2 regions of the Ruminococcus sp. RTP21484sp1_RTP21281st1_A8_RTP21281_210402 genome follow, and region 2 is predicted to be linked to the other one. Evidence: predicted binding sites of a transcription regulator. Region 2 holds the regulator's gene; the other holds the start of a gene.
What was found. Region 2 encodes LexA, which represses DNA repair genes until DNA is damaged. Its sites were predicted from a motif close to CNAACANNTGTTNG; they were not measured.

Region 1 (10,906 bases), on a different contig from region 2:
TTACACAAAAACTGATGACCATAATAACCACATTTACCCAGTCATTTGATTTCGCCACGTTTTTCCCCATGTCGTATACCACAGAAATGATCACAGCACCTACGCCGGCAGTCATGCCTTTCAAAAGAGCTGCTATATAATAATTCGAGCAGAATGCATCATAAAACAAGGAAATCAGGGACAGGATCACCATTGGCGGAATAATAGCCCCCAGAACCGACAGCAGCATTCCCGGTATTCCCCCAAGCTTGTATCCCACCACAATTGCTCCGTTTACTGCAATTGCTCCTGGAGATGACTGTGCGATTGCCACCAGATCCAGCATTTCTTCCTCATCGATCCAGTGATATTGATCCACAAATTTCTCTTTCAATAAAGTAACGATCACATATCCGCCGCCAAAAGTAAACGTACTAAGATATAACGAGGCAAAAAAAAGCTTCCTCAGCACATATCTTTTATTCTTTTGTTTTTCTTCCATTTCCGGCACTCCTAATAATTCTGCATGATTTCTGCGCATCGCGAAGCGTGTTACTGGTCAGGTCGTGAACAATCACGCTTTTCTTTTTTAAGATAACGCACTATAGGTATGTCTGTCAATTAAAGTTTTGGAATGCTTCTGACATTTCAGAGGGCAGAACAAATATTCGATTCTGCTGTACTTTTATAAAAAAGGATGCTATACTGAAAACAGTTAAAGCGTGTTTGATTTTATAAAAGAAAGGACTCATATGGATCATTTTGAATTACATTCCGAGTATAAACCAACCGGCGATCAGCCACAGGCTATTGAGAAACTGGTAAAGGGATTTAAAGAGGGAAATCAGTTTGAGACGCTGCTTGGTGTCACCGGCTCTGGTAAAACTTTTACTATGGCAAACGTTATTCAGGCGCTGAATAAGCCTACTCTGATCCTGGCCCATAATAAAACTCTGGCAGCACAGTTATACGGTGAGTTTAAGGAATTCTTCCCGGAGAATGCGGTGGAGTATTTTGTCTCCTATTACGATTATTACCAGCCAGAAGCATATGTGCCTTCTTCTGACACTTATATTGCCAAGGACTCTGCGATCAATGATGAAATTGACAAGCTCCGTCTTTCTGCCACTGCCGCCATGTCAGAGCGAAAAGATGTTATTATCATCTCTTCTGTGTCCTGTATCTATGGATTGGGTTCTCCTCAGGAATTTCAGGACATGATGATTTCCCTGCGTCCTGGCATGACTAAGGATCGTGATGAGGTTATCCGGGAGCTGATCGACATTCAGTACACCCGAAATGAAATGGACTTCCACCGAAGTACCTTCCGCGTCCGTGGCGACACTCTGGAGATTTTTCCGGCTAACAGCTCAGATACCGCTGTCAGAGTGGAGTTTTTCGGAGATGAGATTGACCGTATCTCTGAGATTGATGTGCTCACCGGAGAAATCAAATGCCAGCTTGCGCACATCGGTATTTTCCCTGCTTCCCATTATGTAGTACCAGCGGAGCAGATTCAGAAAGCAGCCATTGCCATTGAAGAGGAATTAAAAGAACGGGTAGACTACTTTAAAAGCGAAGACAAGCTTCTGGAAGCCCAGCGTATCTCCGAGCGTACCAACTTTGATATTGAAATGATGAAAGAAACCGGCTTCTGCTCCGGTATTGAGAACTATTCCCGTCATCTTTCCGGACTGGAGCCAGGGCAGCCACCTTATACTCTGCTGGATTATTTCGGGGATGATTTTCTTCTTATTATTGATGAGTCGCACAAGACAGTCCCACAGGTTGGCGCTATGTATGCTGGCGACCAGAACCGTAAACAGACATTGGTAGACTATGGTTTCCGTCTGCCCTCTGCCAAGGATAACCGCCCTCTGAGTTTTGAAGAATTTGAGAATAAACTGGACCAGGTTTTGTTTGTATCTGCTACCCCGGGAGATTATGAATACGACCATGAGCTTCTCCGCGCCGAGCAGATCATCCGTCCTACCGGTCTTCTGGATCCGAAGGTGGAGGTGCGCCCTGTAGAGGGACAGATAGACGACCTGATTTCTGAAATAACAAAAGAAACCTCCAGAAAAAACAAAGTGCTGATCACAACTCTCACCAAACGAATGGCCGAGGATCTTACCCAGTATATGAAAGATGTGGGAATCCGTGTCCGTTATCTTCATTCGGATATTGATACCCTGGAACGTGCAGAAATCATCCGCGACATGCGTCTGGATGTATTTGATGTGCTTGTAGGCATTAACCTTCTGCGAGAAGGACTTGATATTCCTGAGATCACTCTGGTTGCTATTCTGGATGCAGACAAGGAGGGCTTCCTTCGTTCTGAGACTTCCCTGATCCAGACCATTGGCCGTGCTGCCCGAAACAGCGAAGGACACGTTGTCATGTATGCAGACGTGATGACGGATTCCATGAGAAATGCCATTGAGGAAACCAACCGTCGCAGGGAAATCCAGAAAGCCTATAATAAGGAGCATGGAATTACTCCTACTACTATTAAGAAGGCAGTCCGTGATCTGATTGCAGTTTCCAAGGCAGTTGCTGAAACTGAAGTGAAGCTGAAGAAGGATCCGGAATCCATGAGCAAAAAAGAGCTGAAGAACCTGATCTCCCAGTTGGAAAAACAGATGCGCCAGGCTGCTGCAGACTTGAATTTCGAGCAGGCAGCAGAGCTGCGTGACAAAATGATCGAATTGAAGAAAAATCTTGCAGATGCGGAAAAGTAATCCTTCGATTTTTCCATGCATTTTGCCAGTCAGATTTGGCACAATTTACAGGATTCTCTGCCTGCAGCGGATCGCCTCCGGCCACATTTATATTTGCGCCGCAGTGCGATCCTGCCCGGCGGGGATTTCCGTTAACCTTGATTATTCAGCAATTAATTTTTATTTATCTTCACTGAAAAATTTCTAAAATGCCCTTCCGCATTTTCTGAGAACATTCCGATATAAGTTCCGGTAAAGCTCATGTACATAGTTCCTTCTGTAGCCAGCCCTGCAGTAGAACCGCAGCCCAGCTTCTCATAGTATTTTCCATCTTCGCTGTACCAGAAATCATATTCCAGAGGATTACCGATAATACGAAAATGAATATTTTCCCCAGAGGATACTACCTTCTCAGCTGTTCTTGCAAACATATCATGAATATGCCTGGAAAGACAAACCTTGTACTGTCCATCCTCTCTGGTTAAGTAAATTTCATAATGATAAAATTGATTGTAGAATGTACCCAGTCCCACTCTTTTATTTAGACCTTTGACGTTGCTGTCTTGGGAAACCGGACAGGCATCTGAAAAATTTCCTTTCAGACTCACCACAACATCTGCCTCAACATCAAATTCCTTCTGCCTGATCCCGACCCATGTCGGAGTATCCGTGTCATTTAAAGTTACGCTTGTTCCTTTCAAAATAAGCCGTCTGGCAGCGGTATCACGCACATAATTTTCCATATGGGGAGTTCGAACCCAGTTATAATGCAGGCTGAATTTCTCTTCCGAAAAATCATCTGTAAAATCCCGGCATATCGGCTGCACCTGGTCGCCTGGAAGTGGTCCCTTCATTTCCAAAGCGATTCTGCCATCGTTTCCAACAACCGGCCAACCCTCTTTATCCCAGATTACAGGGCTTAAAAAGGTCTCTCTTCCAAGATGATGAAGTTTCAGACCTCGCTGCGGAGTGCAAGAAGGCCGGATTCCCAGACAAACCAGCCACCAGTTTCCATTCTGATCTACTTCCAGATCAGCATGTCCAGTGCAGGAAATAGAGCCATCCGGATTATCCCGGTGACTGAGAATCGGATTATGGGGACACGCCTCATACGGTCCAAATGGAGAATCTGCTCTTTGCATGGTAACCATATGTCCATATTCTGTGCCACCCTCTGCAAGAAGCAAATAATATTTTCCATTCAGCTTGTAAATATGAGGTCCCTCCGGACAGATTCCGCCGCATCCATGACTGATACATACACTTTCGGACAGCTTTTCTCCTGTGTATGGATTGATTTTACACATAAAAATTCCATCCCTGTCATCTTTATCTCTGGAAGTAGAGGCGAAGTAAACATCTTCACCATCAAACAGCAAAGTAGGATCAATCCCTCCCTGATCAATCCATACCGGCTTTGACCATTTCCCATAAATATCGCTGGTATGTACAATCAAATGTCCCTTATGTGACACATTGGTAGTGGTCATAAAAAACTCACCGTTATGGTAACAGAGCATCGGCGCATAAATTCCGCCTGACGGCCGAACACCGTCCAGATAAAGCTGCTTTTTATCTCTCAGACAGTAATTGATCAGTTCCCAGTTCACAAGATTCTTACTGTGGTAAACCGGCACTCCGGGATAGAATTCAAAAGTTGAATTTACAAGATAAAAATCATCCCCGACTCTGCAAATCGACGGATCTGGATTGTAACCGGAAATAACGGGATTTTTGTATTTTTGTATTCTGATATCTGGCATATTTTTCCTCCTGACCTGCAAACCGACAAATGCGGTTCTCTTCATAAGATATCTATAGATTACTATGATTCAGAAGGAATAACAACCCTAAAAACTTTTGCTGTATTACAGGAAAAGTTGTATAAACGGCACTGCAAATATGGGAAAATGTGGGTATGCTCCGAACATTTTGGGAATAACCTCTTGAAAACCGGAATTCTATATGTTATACTGATGCCCGTTGAAAAGCCCAGAAAAATAAGGTCTTAAGCGGCTTTTCCGCCGATTCCCGGCGTAGGCCATATACCTTCCGGTATATGCCTCCGCGGCATTCGTCAAATGTCCATGCAAGCATGGCCGCTTGACTCATTGCAGCGCGAAAATGAATCGAGTGTTCGTGACCTTCCACTCGTAAAACAAAACTAAAGGAGACAAATGAATATGAAAAACAAGAGTACCCTGTTTCTGGTGCAGGCAGCGCTAATTGCGGCTGTCTATGTTGTACTGACACTGGTGTTTGCACCGTTTAGTTATGGAGAGATTCAGGTTCGAATTTCCGAAGCCCTGACCATTCTTCCATTCTTCACACCAGCTGCCATTCCTGGTCTTTTTGTAGGCTGTATCCTTGCCAACCTGCTTGGCGGTGCAATTCCTCTGGATATTGCATTCGGAAGTATCGCTACCCTCATCGGAGCTGTATTTACCTACAAACTTCGTAACAGCAACAAATGGCTGGCACCAGTTCCACCAATCGTAGCCAATGCAGTTCTGGTTCCATTCGTACTTCGTTACGGCTATTCCGTCAATCTTCCGATTCCACTTATGATGCTTACAGTAGGTGCCGGAGAGATCATTTCCTGCGGAATCTTTGGAATGGTACTTCTTACTGCACTTTCCAAGTACAAAAATACGCTGTTTGGCAAACAGGCTGCTGCTAAATAAATTCAAAATCACAAATACCCGGTAAGGAATCTCATAAGAATGATTTTCTCCACCGGGTATTTCTATATTTCACGCATATATTCCAAAATATATCTTCAAAAAACATTATACAAGATACATGTCACTATTTGTTGAAGATTTTCTCCAGCTGAAGTTCCATAATAGGCTGCAACATCCAAATGTAAGTCCATCTTTTTTTATTCTATCTTCACCTGCTCCCTCAAAAATCCAAGAAACCGTTCCACACCACCGCCAAGTTTGGTCACACCCTCCGGCCTTTTTCCTGGAACTTCTGATACATCAAAGAAATCTCCATTTCCTGTTTTCTTCGTCTTCATGAAGCTGTCACTTCCATAAATCCCTTCTTCAATTCCCACATACTCATCCCCCCAGAAGCAGCATTCCTCCGGACAGATTCCATACGCTTCCTGAAGATGCTCCAGAATACGATCCACATTGTCGCTCTTACTTGAAATCCCCACCTCCAGATACTTAGCATCACAGGTTGGCTTCACTGTTATCCCATACTGTTCTCCTGCTGCCACAGAAATATCCAGAAGCCCCTGAAGACCGCCTTCTACACCATGCTTTTCCAGGCAATCCTTCAGCATATCCAGCTCATTCTCCTGCATAAACAGATTATCCCCTCTCTGGTTCTCCACCATCAGATCAATCTTACAATAATTAGGTCTGGAAAATACAATGTCCGTATTCAGTCCATACTTTTCCAGAAGCTTCATATGAATGTCAAAGCAGATTCTGTGAATATCCCCCAGCATTTTTTTGTCTGGAAGCATATCCGAGAAAATCAACTCCTGTCCATTTTCATACCGGTAATTAAAGGCACCGCGTCCAAGTCCCAGATACAATTGCGCCAGCTGTTCCTTTGTAAAATACGTCTCCAGTTTTCCCCCTGCAATATTTTCTATTGTAGTTCCGCTTACGATTACCAGATTTACCTTCTGGTCCAGAAGAGGTCGCATTGCTCCTACAATCTCCTCCACAGGTGCCTTTCGGCTGAGAACAGCTGTGCCATCCCAGTCGAAAAAGACTGCCTTATATTTCTTCTTCATAAATACTTCCCTTTCCTGCCTCCAGATGAATTTCCTTCTCATTAAGTTTTAAGAAGACTGCATCTCCTGACACCAGTTCTACTCTTGTTTTTTCATGTGTAAGCTGAATATTCAGCTTTCTTCCCCGGTATAGAAGGTTAAACTGCATACCCTTCCACAGCTTTGGAACATAAGGATGCAGTTCCAGTTCACCGCCGTTTACCCTCACACCTGCAAATCCGTTGATAATTGCCTGCCAGGTTCCTGCCATATTTGCAGCATGGATTCCCGCATAGAAGTTATCATGATAATCATCCAGATCCATTCTTGCAGACTGTGCAAAATATTCATACGCCTCGTCATAATATCCGATCTGGCAAGCCAGCATTCCAAACACACAGTTAGAAAGAGAAGAATGATGCAGTGTCACTTCCTGATAGAAATCATAGTTTCGTTTCAGTTCTTCCTTGCTGAATAAATAACTGTGCAGATAAAGCCCGAAAATAGCATCTGCCTGCTTGCACATTCTCTGTCTGTAGACAAATAATGGATGATAATTTTCATACAAAAGATGTCTCTTTTCCGGTGGGATTCTGGAATCATCCCATGGACGAAGCATCATAAACCGATCATCCAGCGCATATACCTGACGACTTTCATCATATGGAAAATACATATTTTCCACAATTTTTTTCCAGTATGCAGTTTCTTCCCGGGTAATTCCCATTCTGGAAACAAATGCCTCATATACATCCTCTCCAGCCTCTTTTAACATATCCAGCGATTTCAATGCATAACGGATATTTTCCCTTCCCATAAGATTGGTATAAAAATTATTATCCGTAATAGCATTGTACTCATCTGGTCCTGTTACCGCACAAATACAGTATTTTCCGCCCTTGCACTCAGCAAAATATCCTACATCCGCCCAGACTCTGGCAGTCTCCACAAAAACCTCAGCAGCCATATCTTTGAAAAACTCCATATCCCCGGTAACACTCACATACAGCCAAAACGCATAGGCAATATCTGCATTGATATGATACTGGGCCGTACCAAGTGGAAAATAAGTGGAAGCTTCCTCTCCATTAATAGTACGCCATGGATAAAGAGCCCCCTTCTGGTGTCCAAGAACTTTTGCACGGTCCCGGGCCTGATCCAATGTACGGAAACGATACTCCAGAAGTTTTCTTGCAAGCTCCGGTGCTGTGTACACAAATACCGGAAGCACATACATTTCTGTATCCCAGAAATAGTGTCCTTCATATCCTTCCCCAGAAAGCCCCTTTGCTCCCATTCCTGTGCGTCCGTCTCTTCCTGCAGACTGCATAATATGAAACAGGTTAAAACGGATTCCCTGCTGAAGGGTCTCATCATCATAAATCTGAACATCGGAAACATCCCAGAATTCATGGATTTTATCCATATGAGCCTGGAATTCCTTCCTCCATCCATTCTCAGATGCCTCTTTCAGTTCTTTTTTCGTAAATCTTTCCAGCTCGCTAACCTCCATGTCCTGACTGGATGTATAGACAATAGCTTTCTCACAGGTAACCGTAGTATTTTCCGGAATCTCCATTCTGCTTTCACACACAGCATGTCTTTTTTCTTCCTCTGTTTCAAAAACAGTTACAATCTCTCCGGCTCCTTCTATTTTATACTGACTTCCACAGCCCACAGTCATGCAACTCTGCAAAGTAGTGCCCTCATAATACAGCACACCGTCTTCAGCCTGAAGTTTATCCATATGCAGTCTGCTTCCAAAAGGACCATAGCCGATCAGCGGATTTGTCTTCCTCGTATGATTCTCCACATCCCCATTTAAATGAGAGCAGATACGAATCTCCCCTGAAAAATTCACTGGTGTGATCTGAATTCGCTGGTACATTCTGTTCTTATGCACCAAAGACACAAAACGTTCCATCACAAGCTGCAGCTTTTTCCCCTTTGGAGAAATCCAGGTCAGCTTTCTTTCCACATAGCCATCTTTCATATGGAGCACACGGCTGTAATCTTCCACCTTGCCGGTGCGCATGTCAAACAGCTCTCCATCTGCATAGATTTCTGTTTTCTTAAGATCCGGCAGATTCAGAAGTGACTGGCTCTTGGTCGGAAATCCATAATTCCACTCTCCGTAAGGAATGTCCACACTTTCATAAAATCCGTTGATAAAGTTGCCTTCCAGCCCTTCATCAACAGAGAAATCATAGCCTTCTTCAAAAGTACCTCTGGTACCAATATATCCATTTGACAATGCAAAGGTTGTCTCATTCCGGTAATTGGTTTCCATGGAAAATTCCTTTTCTGTAACATTCCATGTCTCTACTGGATAAATCGGTTTCTTGTTGATATCCATATTCTCATCCTTTCACAGCCCCTGCAGTAAGACTCTCCATAACCTGTCTCTGCAGAAGGATAAATAAAATAATTGTAGGAAGCACCGTCATCACAACTGCTGCAAACAGCGCGGAATAGTTGTTTGCAAAAGTTCCCATATAATAATTCAACGCAATAGGAACTGTCCTTGCACGGTCACCGCTTGTCAACATCAAAGCGAAATAGAACTCATTCCAGATATTGATAAACTGAATCATGGCAATGGTCACAAGTCCCGGCTTCGCCAGCGGCAGGATAATATGTAAAAATGTCTGGATAAAAGTTGCGCCATCAATATAAGCCGATTCCTCAAGCGCTGTGGAAATGGTCTTATAATAGCTGACCATAACAAAGAAAGACATTGGAATTCCCATTGCAGAATACACAATGATCAGACCAAGCTTTGTATCAAAAATCCCCAGCTTCTGGAAAATGGCAAACAATGGCTGGGAAATTGCCTGTGCCGGAAGCATTAAGGATGCTGAGATCAAAAGCACGATCAGAGTTTTCAGTTTAAAATCAAATCGAGAAATCACATAAGCGCACATTGCAACCAGCGCTACCGTAACAAGAACACTGATTCCCACAATGAGCACACTGTTCATGAAATATTTCAAAATCGGTGCATACTGAAGTGCCGCCTTATAGTTATCCAGGTTAAAACTGGATGGCAGGGACAATGCAGAGGAGTTAATCTCTGCATAAGATTTAAAAGACCCCAAAAACGCCCAAATGATTGGTGCCAATGAAATAAAAATCAAAAAGATCATAAAGAAATATTTGAAAAAGGACGCGATCCCATTTTTCACTCTGCTTGTTTTTCTCATTATGCCGCCTCCTTTTTCTCACGGAAAAGACCTTTGATCAGAATAACCAGTGTGATTCCGATAATGATCTGTACTACCCCTACTGCGTTTGCTTTTCCATAATTGTTTTCCAGTGTCGCTGCCTTATACAGATAAATGGGCAGGTTCAAAGTAGAAGTTCCAGGTCCGCCTTTTGTTGTCATGTAAATAATGTCAAACTGTGACACCATGGCCACACTTGCAAGAGTGACACAGGTTCCGCATACATTTCGCATCAGCGGTAGCGTAATATAACGGTCTGCCTGCCAGGGAGTTGCACCGTCGATTGCTGCTGCCTCATAAATCTCTTTGCTTACAGCACCCATTTCTGCCAGAAAAATAATGGTGTTAAATCCGGAATAGAGGATCCAGGTTGCTGTCACCGTCCAGAATGCATATCTGGAATTTCCGAACAGATTTGGAACCATGGCGTAGTCGATTCCAAGAAAATCCATGATTGGCTTTACAATTCCGAACATAGGATTTAAAAGCAGAGTAAACATAACACCTGTTGCCGCTGTAGGAATGATATTTGGGATCATGTATGCTGTTCTTGCAAATTTCCAGCCCTTCGGTTTTCTTCGAAGAACAAGTGCCATAGCAAGACCAACACCTACATGTATGGTGGACTGCAGCACTACCCACAGAAGGGTGTTCCGGATGGAGCAGATAAAATCGCTGTCACTGAAAATCGTAATAAAGTTTTTGATTCCCTGAAATGCAGGTGAATTAAAAGCGGTATAATCACACAGAGATGTGTAAAAAACAGTGATGATAGGAGCCGCATATACCAGTGCAAATAAGATCATGCAGGGAATGGTAAACAAAAAAATCCATATCTTTTTATTCTTTGTATTCATTTTTTCTCCTCACAAAAAGAATCCTGCCTGCAGAAAATTCCAACGGAATTTCCTGTTTCATAAAAACAGCCTGTCACCAGAGCTGTATTGGTGCCGGTGACAGGCTATTTACATTATTCCACGTTCTTTGCTGCCGCTTCTGACAGTTTTGTGCAGAACTCTTCTGCTGTGATGTTTCCATATGCCAGTTCCGGAAGCTCTGTTGAGAAGGTATCAATTGTATTCTGATACCAGTATGCCTGATTCTGTCCGTAAGTCACCTCTGCCTTGCCCTGGATTTCAAGTGCCTGTGCCATCAGAGGATCGCTCTCGGAAAGTGTATCCGGAACCTCAAGATTATCAGATACAGGCTGTAATCCGGTCATTTCCAGAGCCTTGATCTGGTTTTCC
Region 2 (10,906 bases):
CAGGACTTTATAATGGGTGACAGCGTCTTTTCCATTTTTGTAGTTGATCGCCATTTTTTTCCGGTCAATTGGGTGACGGCCGATCGGGCCTTCTACAGTACCTTCATCTTCCTTAAGATTACCTGCCACAATAGCCCGGTAACGCCGCTTGATGGTATGCGCTTTCAGTTGCTGGGCCAGATCACGGTGAGCCGTGTCATTCTTACATACAAGAAGAGCTCCTGTAGTGTCCTTATCAATACGGTGGACGATTCCAGGACGCATAACCCCGTTAATACCGGACAGATTGCCCTGACAGTGGTACATAATAGCATTTACCAAAGTTCCGCTGGTGTGGCCATTTGCAGGATGGACTACCATTCCTTTGGGCTTATTTATCACCAGTACATCATCATCTTCGTATAAAATGTCCAAAGGGATATTTTCCGGAAGAATATCCGGTTCAGTCAGATCAGGCAGGGTTGTCTGAACCAGATCCCCTGCCTGTATTTTGTAGTTTGCTTTTACTGCTTTCCCATTGACGGTAACACCTTGTTCTTTCAGAAGCTTCTGAAGATAAGAACGGGAAAGTTCCTCATATTTATCGGAAAGACAGCGGTCTATGCGCACTCCTGCTTCATTTTCGGTTGCTGTAAATTCCAATTGCTCCATGTATCAGTAAAACTCCTCTCTCAATTACGCGGTATATGAAAAATCAGACAAATCAATTTACCTGGCAGATCTGTTCCCCGGTTTCAGAAAGTCAAAATCATTTTCTTCTTTATAACGGAAAAACATAAGAAATACCATCACTGTGATCCCACAGGTCACGTAAATATCTGCCACATTAAACGTGGGAAAATCAATCAGGGAAAAATAAATAAAATCTACCACATATCCACGGAAAACACGGTCTATAAAATTCCCCATTGCTCCAGCGAACACAATTGCCGCTGTATAAAGCAGTGGTCTATAATAAACAGTTGCAGGTGCTTTTATAAAAAGATATATAATAGCCACAAAAAACACAATACAGGTAAGCACCAGAAAAAGAATCTTATTCTGGAGAAGGCCAAATGCCATGCCTCTGTTTTCAAGGTAACGAAGGTTTAACACATTATCAATAAGAGAAATCCCGGAGGTTCCTTTCAGATACCTGATTGCAAGATACTTTGTTCCCTGATCCAGAAGAACCAGAAAAAGGATAAGCAGAATTCCTTTTAATTTAGGTGCTTTTAGTGGAAGATCATTGTAGTCTGAAGCTGTTTTATTTTCCATGATTGATTACCTGCAGATGGCGTGAATTCCCACAAGAAGCTCCTGATCCGAAACTGTCTTGTCTATAAAACTCTTTCCAAGACCATCTATAAGAATAAATTTAATCTGTCCCTGTTCCATTTTTTTGTCCTTTTTGGTAGCTGCAAGAATGTCCATGGGAGAAAGTCCTTCCACATACAAAGGCAGGTCGTAAAGCTTAAGGCTATGGCAGATCTGTTCATATTCAGCATTTGTGAGGAGACCTCTTTCCCTGGAAATGGCAGCTGCGGCAACCAGTCCGATTCCCACACACTGACCATGGAGAAGGTTAAAGTTCATCAGCTTTTCGACTGCATGTCCTATGGTGTGGCCAAGATTAAGAAGAGCACGCTCTCCCTGTTCCTTGGGATCTCGCTCTACAACCCCGGCTTTGATGGCACAGCATTTTCGGATCATAACGGCAAGCATTTCTGGATCCATAGTGCGGATAATCTTGTAATTTGCGCATACAAAGTCGAAAAAGTCTTTATCGCAAATTAGTCCGGTCTTTAGAATTTCACCCATTCCACAGCCAAATTCGCGCTTAGGGAGGGATTGCAAGGTGGCCATGTTCATATAAACCAGGCGGGGCTGATGAAAAGCGCCTACCATATTTTTAAACTGTCTGAAATCAACGCCAGTCTTACCGCCTACGCTGCTGTCCACCTGCGCCAGAAGCGTGGTAGGAATCTGGATAAAATCAATTCCACGAAGATAGGCTGCGGCACCGAAGCCGGATAAGTCTCCTGTTACTCCGCCTCCAAGAGCAACCACCAGACTTTTGCGGTCAAGCCCATTCTCAATAAGGCACTGGAAAAGATCCTGTACGGTATCAAGATTCTTGTATGCTTCTCCGGCGGGGAAAGTGAACTGGCATACATGATCGGTTACTTTCAAAAGCTCTGCTTTCACCTGGTCTGCATAGAGAGGTGCTACTGTGGAATCTGAAACAATACACATGCTTTTCCCTGCAAGACCTTCGTCTGTCAAGGCCTGTGAAAGAAAAGAAAAGTCATTTTCAAAATAAATGGGATAACAGAACTCCCCGTCACGTTTTACAAGTAATTTTTCTTCTGCCATAGTTAAATCCTCTCCAAATGTATTATTGTTTATACGTATTTTCGAATGCGGACACCAAGGCGTCCTTTCTTTGTCTGTCTGGATACACCATCATAGATAAAGCGTCCTTTGCCGCGAACGGAAATAATATCGCCTTCTTTTGGCTCATATCCATTGGAGGTGATCAGTTTGCCGTTTACAAACACAAGACCGCTTTCAATAAAAGAAACCATGCTGCTTCTGGACGTCTGAAAAGCCAGCCCGATGAGAGCATCCAGCCTTACAGAAGCGCAGGTACCATTTATCATTTCAAATTCAGGTTCCGGAATCTCTTCTGCCTGTTCTACTCTGGAAACCAGAACGGTAGTATGTTTTACCCGAATAAGATTTTCAATAAAAAAGTCAGACATTTTATGAAGGCAGAAAAACCAGGCTTCTTTATCCTTGATGAGGATATCACCGACTACACTGCGGTCAACTCCAAGATTCAGGAGCGCTCCAAGATAATCTCTATGTCCAAGCTCCTCAGAAAAACGAAGAGCCTTGGGCTCTATTTTCAGGCAGTCAATAGGATAATCCCAGGAAAAACCAAGGCCTCCGGGGAAAAAAGCTGCCATCTGCCGTTCTGCATGCTCATAGCCACCGAAAAGCTTTACCTCTACGCCTATCTGATGAAGCTTAAGGGAAACAAGCATATTTTGTTCGTTTAAGTTAAGAAAATCCGTAAAGGTGACAATATCTCTCTGGTAAGAGAGATTTGCCAGCTCCCGGATTCTCTTAAGTAAAAATTCATCCTTATCCATAAAAATCAATAACCAGCTCTTACAGAAGGTGTAGCGCCGCCAAGAATATTCTGAAGATCACCAGTGATATCTACAGAAGAGGGACCAAGTACGAAGATGTAGCTGGAAATCTTCTGAAGGGAACCATTCAGGGAATAACATGCGCCAGATGCAAAATCAATAATACGCTGTGCAAGTTCTACATCAATACCCTCCAGATTCAGAATTACAGTTGCATTGTCAAGAAGTGTGTCTGCAATTTCCCGGGTGTCCTCCATGGAAGCAGGTTTGATCACACAAACCTCCATAGAAGAAGCCTGATTCGCACGACGGCTGCTTCTCATCGGAGTGATTTTGGAAGAAGCTACAGGGCGCTGCTTCTCAGCTGGCTGTTTCGCAGGAGCCTTGGCAGCAGTCTTTTGTGTTGCTGTATGTACAGGTTCTTCGTCAAAGGAAGTATCTGCGTCAGCCAAATCATCCTCTTTCTTACGACCGAATTTCTCGAAGAATTTCTTCTTAGGCTTGTCATCCATGGGATCGTCATCAAAGAAATCCCCCTCTTCGTCATCCATCAGATCCTCATCTAAATAATTATCTTCATCATAATCGTCATCATTCAGTTTAATAGAATCTAATAATTTATCAAAAACGCTCATTTTCAATCTCCAATCTTAATCTTCTTGCCGTGTGGCATAATTTCGTTCACCAAAAATACCGGTTCCCACACGTACCATGGTTGAGCCTTCCTGGACAGCAACCTGATAATCTCCGGTCATACCCATACTCAGAACACTCATGTTAACATTATTAATGTTTTTTGCATTAATGTCAACACTTAATTTCTTCAATGTGCGAAAAACTTCACGATTTTCTTCTGGATTTTTCACAAATGGGGCAATGGTCATAAGTCCCATCACTTTTATATGGGAAAATATGCTGATTTTCTCAAGAAGAGGAAGCACCTCATTCGTCGCTAATCCGAATTTGCTTTCTTCCTCTGCTACATTAACTTCCAGCAGAATCGGCATAACAAGATCTTTCTTTGCAGCTTCCTGCTCAATGGTCTGGGCAAGGCGAAGGGAATCTACCGAGTGAATCATGGCAACCTTGTCAATAATATATTTTACTTTATTGCGCTGCAGATGACCGATCATGTGCCACTGGATATCTGATGGCAGCTGGTCATATTTATCCATGATCTCCTGCACTTTATTTTCTCCAAAAACACACGCACCGGCATCATACGCCTCCTGAAGCATGGAGACCGGTTTGGTCTTACTTACTGCCACCAATGTGACTTCACCTGGGTCACGGGAAACAGCAGCACAGGCTTTTTCAATATTTGCATTTACCTGCTGTAAATTTTCAGCTAACATTTATAAGCCTCCTTAAAAATAGTATATGTTAAACTTAGTAGAGAATATCCTGCTCTTTTACCTGGGAGGAGTCTCTGGCAATGCGGTCATAGCGGGAAAGTCCGTAGGATGTATTACTGGAAATAATGGCATATTCTTCATTCTGATCCAGTATATCTACCTGACGGAATACCGCATACCCTTGATTGATGCAGTAAACGCCTTCCAGAGAATCTGTTTCGCCTACAATAAAGCGCTGGTTGGAGTCATCTTTTACAATAGCATCTCCTTCCTTAAAAGCGCTTCTATCCACGTAATAATTGTAAGCTTCATCGGCAGAATCATCATCTGACTCAATTTTAACTTTACCGTAGATTGTAGCATTGATAAAGGTTCTTACGTTATTTCCGCTGGAATCTTTGGAAATCTTGTTAAAGCCTACACTTCCGCTGTCAGGATCAGTCGTGGCATATTCTGCCGGAATTACGTAAAAATCCTTGGATTCAATAGCGGAAAGGGGAATCTTAAGACCGGTTACTGTATTGGTAACCAGCTCAATATCCAGAAAACGGTCAGATGCATAGCGGATCAGACCGCGGCTGAAGTCAATTTTTCCATATTTGTTACCATCGATTTTTATGATGGAAAAATCGCCGCTCTGTGTCATATCATCCTTGAGAAATTTCACACGAATGGTGGAACGTCCCTCCAGCTTGGCGGCCTGTTTGTCGCTTAATGGAATGATCAGGCTCCATAATTCGCTGGTAATATTTGTATAAATGTTATCTCCGGCCTGCACCTTTTCGGATGACTTCAGATCCGTTTCATGGTAAGAAGTCTGGTCAAAATCTGCTGCTGTAATGTTCTCCACAGTCTTATTCTCATAACCGTCCATAGAATAGAGGATAATGCCGTCTTCCTGGGCTTTACAGATATTCTGTCCACCGATGGTCACTACTTGTGAATCTGCATTCCCGTCAGTGGAAATTCCCTCATACTGAAGGATGCTTCCCTCCAGCTGGTTCTTAAAACTGTAGGTGTTGTTAAATTTACTTCCGGAAAATCCCTTGGAAAAGCTGAGCATAGAACTGCGGATTTTCTCCAGTTCGTCCGCAGTCAATGCAGACTTGGTTTCTGCAATTTTTCCGGAACTTAATCCGTAAACAGCACCGTTGGCATTGATCTTACTTCCCTCCCGGGCATAATAATTCACATAACCGGAGGATTCTGCCTTAAAAACACTCTCTTCCCGAAGAGAAATACCAGTGTAGGTCTCGTTTCGTGATAAAGGACCTGTGGTAACCTGGTAAGATTCGATGTGTGTGGAGGTTACAAGTAAAAATGCAGTAAAAATCATATATAATAACAATACACCAAAAGCAACGGTGGCAATATTCAGTCCGAATATGTTCTTTAACTGGACAAAAAGTCCTGCCATTTTGCCAGGCTTGTTAGATTTCTTCTCGGACAAGCGGATTCCCCCTTTGTTTTTGAGTCGGGCTCTGAATTTTCATACCAAACAATTGTACCATTTTTTGCCGGTGAACACAAGGAAAAGAAAACGAAAAGTGTGTGAACAAAGCTGGAAGCTGTGAACAGCCTGCATATCAAAAAACGAACATATTTTCAGAATATCTGTTTGCTTAATTAAGAAAAATATGGTATGATAAGAAAAAGTTGAATGAATTTCGGAGGAAAACTCTTATGACATATGGTAAAATCAGCAAAAAACAGCAGGAAATTTTAGAATATATTAAAAGTGAGATTCTGAACCGCGGATTCCCGCCAGCAGTTCGTGAGATTTGTGAAGCTGTAAATCTGAAGTCTACATCATCTGTTCATGCCCATCTGGAAGCTCTTGAGAAGAACGGATACATCCGCCGCGATGCCACGAAGCCAAGAGCCATAGAGATCATTGATGACAATTTCAATCTTGTCCGCCGTGAAGTGGTCAATGTTCCGCTTGTAGGTACCGTAGCCGCCGGACAGCCTATTCTGGCTGTAGAGAATGTAGATGGCTACTTCCCCATCCCGGCAGAATTTATGCCCAATGAACAGAGCTTCATACTGAAGGTAAAAGGCGACAGTATGATCAATGCAGGAATCTTCGATGGTGATCAGGTTCTGGTAAAGCAGCAGCCAACTGCAGATAACGGCGACATTGTAGTTGCCCTGGTAGAGGATTCTGCCACAGTGAAGACCTTCTATAAGGAGAAGGGCTACTACCGCCTTCAGCCAGAGAATGACACTATGGATCCCATTATCATTACAGGAGAAATCCAGATTCTGGGTAAAGTATTTGGTGTCATGCGTTTTTACCAATAGTCATAAAAAATTTCCCCTTTAGCAAACAATTGCTGTTTCCAGACAATTTGTTTACCAAAGGGGACTTTTTTATTTCTCTAAAAACGCGTCCATCTCCAGAACCTTTCCATCTCTCCAGATTCTCTCCAGATCATAGAAAAGTCTGTTTTCCTCATCAAACACATGCACGATCACATCGCCGTAATCCATGAGAATCCAGCTGGAATTGCGGTTTCCCTCAATCTGCTTCGCCTCAAAGCCAGCACGTCCAAGCTGCTCCTCCACATTATCGACGATCGCCTGAACCTGATTGGAGTTTGTACCGCTTGCGATTACGAAATAATCTGCAATTACAGAAACATTATGAATATCAATTACCTTAATATCCTGTCCCTTTTTATCATCAATTGCCTTGCAGGCAATCTGTGCCATCATTTTCTCTGTACTTACTGTACTCATTCTGATCTGCTCCTTTCTTAATAATGCTTATACTGACCTAATATTATTTTAAATTCCTGCGAGAACAAAAGGCTTTAAAAGTGAAATAATATCCTCTGTCAGGTGGTACCTGGCCTTCGCTCGTGCGAAATATCTCGCATCTCGTAGAATGTTAATTGTAAATAGTAAAAATATTCGCCAGTATATGCGGAGTATTAATTATCAGATACGTTATTACGCTTATTATGCAATTCTTTATAATAAATATAAGCCTCCTTGGAAGTTGGCTCAATATCATCGGCAGAATCTTCTTCCAGATACTCCAGGGTATCTTTTAGGATCTCATACATACACTCATCCAGGTCTTCAAACGCAAGTTTGCGAATTTCCGGTAAACGGCTTGCTTTATAACGCATGGGCTCAATATAATCTGCAATATAAATAATCTTTTCAAGAAGACTCATTTCACGTCTGCCAGTTGTGTGATAATTGATGGCAGAAAGAATCTCCTGATCGTCAATCCCATATTTCTCGTGAGCAATATAAGCTCCAAGACGGGAGTGGAGAAGAAACGGGTGACTTCTCTCAAAATCGGAAACCGGAATATTGTGTTCGCTGCACATCTTCAGTTTTTTCTTATTGGGAATGCATTTGGCGCAATCGTGAAGAAGACCGGACACCTGTGCATCTTTGATATCATATCCATGGACCATAGCCAGACATGCGCTGGTGTACATAACGCCCATGGTATGCTGAAAACGATCCTCATCCAGGTATTTGGAAAGTTTTTTTTCAATTTTTGCAAAATCGTAATCTGCCATGGTCAGACTTCCTTCTTTCTGTAAATTCCATTCTCTTTCATGTAAGAAATCACCTTATCCGGGACGTAATATTTCAGACTTTTTTCTTTTGAAATCCACTGACGGATCTGATGACTGGACACATCAATATTCATAGTATCCAAAAGGGCAAAATTTCCGTTGTACCTTGCAGAAAGACGCTGGATTTCCCGATTCAGTTCAGCGTAGGACGCATGATCCCGGACAGCCACCACAAGAGTACAGGCCCGACAGATCCGCTCTGGTTCCATCCATTCGTCAAAAGCAAAAAGAGAATCTGCACCAATGATAAAATAATAGTCTGTGTCCGGATTGTATTCTTTTAGCTCTTCCAGAGTGCGATAGGTATAGGTATACCCGGTCTCGTGCATTTCTGCAAGAGACAACTCAAAATGGGGATTATCTTCAATTGCAAGCCGGACCATATCCACACGCTGGTTATCAGAGGCTCTGCCAGCACGGTCCCGTTTATGAGGCGGGTTGCCGGAAGGCATAAACAGAACCTTATCCAGCTGGAATTGCTCATAGCTCTGCTCACCCAGGATCAGATGTCCCATATGGATGGGATCAAAGGTACCGCCCATGATCCCGATTTTTTTTCGATTATTTTGGCAGTTCAATTTTCTTTTTCTCTTTTTTACCTTCGCGGTATAATACGATCTTCTTACCGATCACCTGTACAACCTGGGAATGGGTGCGCTCTGCAAGAACCTGTGCCATTTCCTTAGGATCCTCCAGACAGTTCTGAAGCACACTGATTTTAATCAGCTCTCTCGCTGCAAGTGCTTCGTCAACAGCCTTGGTGTTTTCCGGTGTAAGACCGCCCTTGCCAAGCTGGATAATGGCATCCATTTTCATTGCCAGACTTTTTAAATATGCTCTTTGCTTACTTGTCATAATTTATCTCCTGAATACCTGCTGAATAGCTGCTATTTATTTATAATAATCAAATTCAAATCCATACATACGGACCGTATCACCCTCCTGAATACCGGCGTTTTCCAGTTCATCCAGAATGCCGCCCTCTTTCAGGAAACGCTGGAAAAAGGCGAAGCCTTTCTCAGAATCCAGATTGGTATAACCAAGCATTTTCTCGATACGTGGTCCTTCTACGATAAATACAGAGGGATCTTCCTCATCAACCTGTACGGTAAATGGAAGGCTCTCATTGATCAGCATATCTTCTGGGAAGAATTCCTGCTCGAATACGATTGCTTTCTTCGGACAACTGTCCAGAAGTTCCTTGATATGGAAAAGAAGCTCGCGTACACCCTGTCCGGTAACTGCAGAAATGGGATATACTTTGATACCTTTTGGTTCAAATTCTTTGCGAAGTCTGTCTACAGGATTCTCCTGACCGTCGTCAAAAATACAGTCCACTTTATTGGCTGCAATTACCTGAGGACGCTTTGCAATTTCCGGATTGTATTTCTCCAGTTCTTTGGTAATCTTATAAATATCATCAATAGGATCTCGTCCCTCTGTGGAAGCTGCATCCACAATGTGCACCAGAACTCTGGTACGCTCAATATGGCGAAGGAACTCATGACCAAGACCGACTCCTTCAGAAGCACCTTCGATCAGTCCAGGGATATCTGCGATGATAAAACCGCCATTCTCAGTATCTACAACACCAAGGTTCGGGCTTAAGGTTGTGAAATGATAGTTGGCAATTTTCGGTTTCGCATTTGTAACACGTGAGAGAAATGTAGATTTACCAACATTAGGAAAACCTACCAGTCCTACATCTGCGATCACCTTTAGCTCCAGAAGCACTTCAAGCTCCTGAAAAGGCTGTCCAGGCTGGGCATATTTGGGAACCTGCATGGTAGGGGTTGCATAATGCTGATTTCCCTTACCGCCGCGTCCACCGCGCAGAACGATCTGACGACGATTGTCACCGGACATGTCTGCAATTACCTTACGGGATTCAGCCTCCATGATAACAGTACCTTCCGGTACCTTTAATATAATGTCGGCACCGTCGGCACCGTGGCAGCGCTTTTTGCCGCCCTCCTGACCGTCTTCTGCCTTATATTTTCTTTTATGACGGTAATCACCGAGGGTATTCTGTCCCTCGTCAACTTCAAAAATGACGTCTCCGCCCTTGCCGCCGTCGCCGCCATCCGGACCGCCGTCAGGTACATATTTTTCCCTGCGGAAGCTTACATGGCCGTCGCCGCCCTTACCGGAACGGATATATATGGTAGCTCTGTCTGCGAACATTAAATCTCCTTTATAAGAAAAGGCTCCAAACCTTTATAGATTTGAAGCCTCCTGCTCTACGAATTACTCTGCCTCTACTGGTACGATAGAAACCTGTTTCTTATCGCGGCCTTTTCTGGTGAATCTTACAACACCATCGGTCAGTGCAAATAATGTATAGTCTTTTCCGCATCCTACGTTCTCGCCTGCATGGATCTTAGTTCCGCGCTGTCTGTAAAGGATGTTGCCGGCTTTAACAAACTGTCCGTCTGCTCTCTTCGCACCTAATCTCTTGGACTCGGAATCACGACCGTTCTTTGTGGAACCAACTCCTTTTTTATGTGCGAATAACTGAAGGTTCATCTTCATCATTGTTGTTACACCTCCTTGACTCTTACTGTCAAATATCGATTGTTATAACTATGCTCAATTTCTGTTAATCCAAGAATCAGGGAATCCATAAGCAGTTTCCCGCGCTCAGTATTCGGATTTGTTTTAAAATGGATGGATACATATCCCTCATCCGCTTCCGCTTCAATCTGCTCTTCCGTAAATTTCTCAAGAGAATTCACAGTAGTAATGATCAAGGCTGATACGGCAGCACATACAATATCCTGTCCCTCTTCGGCATAGCCTGCATGTCCTTTGG

Region 1: uvrB (excinuclease ABC subunit UvrB) is a predicted target of LexA. The motif match lies at 637-650, and genes of this name have one in related genera.

What each region holds. Positions count from the first base shown of each region.
Region 1 is NZ_JBCPGE010000001.1:61,308-72,213, forward strand. Features, by position in the region: gene AB5170_RS00285 (chromate transporter) at 1-481, opposite strand, end outside; gene uvrB (excinuclease ABC subunit UvrB) at 732-2,720, shown strand; gene AB5170_RS00295 (glycoside hydrolase family 43 protein) at 2,873-4,462, opposite strand; gene AB5170_RS00300 (QueT transporter family protein) at 4,883-5,383, shown strand; gene AB5170_RS00305 (HAD family hydrolase) at 5,581-6,456, opposite strand; gene AB5170_RS00310 (glycoside hydrolase family 65 protein) at 6,440-8,791, opposite strand; gene AB5170_RS00315 (carbohydrate ABC transporter permease) at 8,796-9,638, opposite strand; gene AB5170_RS00320 (carbohydrate ABC transporter permease) at 9,638-10,516, opposite strand; gene AB5170_RS00325 (ABC transporter substrate-binding protein) at 10,630-10,906, opposite strand, start outside.
Region 2 is NZ_JBCPGE010000029.1:13,837-24,742, reverse strand. Features, by position in the region: gene AB5170_RS14140 (RluA family pseudouridine synthase) at 1-651, opposite strand, end outside; gene lspA (signal peptidase II) at 709-1,257, opposite strand; gene aroB (3-dehydroquinate synthase) at 1,264-2,355, opposite strand; gene AB5170_RS14125 (RNA-binding protein) at 2,385-3,137, opposite strand; gene AB5170_RS14120 (cell division protein SepF) at 3,143-3,772, opposite strand; gene AB5170_RS14115 (YggS family pyridoxal phosphate-dependent enzyme) at 3,788-4,492, opposite strand; gene AB5170_RS14110 (HlyD family efflux transporter periplasmic adaptor subunit) at 4,527-5,942, opposite strand; gene lexA (transcriptional repressor LexA) at 6,176-6,796, shown strand; gene rsfS (ribosome silencing factor) at 6,866-7,234, opposite strand; gene yqeK (bis(5'-nucleosyl)-tetraphosphatase (symmetrical) YqeK) at 7,429-8,034, opposite strand; gene nadD (nicotinate-nucleotide adenylyltransferase) at 8,037-8,672, opposite strand; gene yhbY (ribosome assembly RNA-binding protein YhbY) at 8,656-8,949, opposite strand; gene obgE (GTPase ObgE) at 8,986-10,278, opposite strand; gene rpmA (50S ribosomal protein L27) at 10,342-10,629, opposite strand; gene AB5170_RS14070 (ribosomal-processing cysteine protease Prp) at 10,635-10,906, opposite strand, start outside.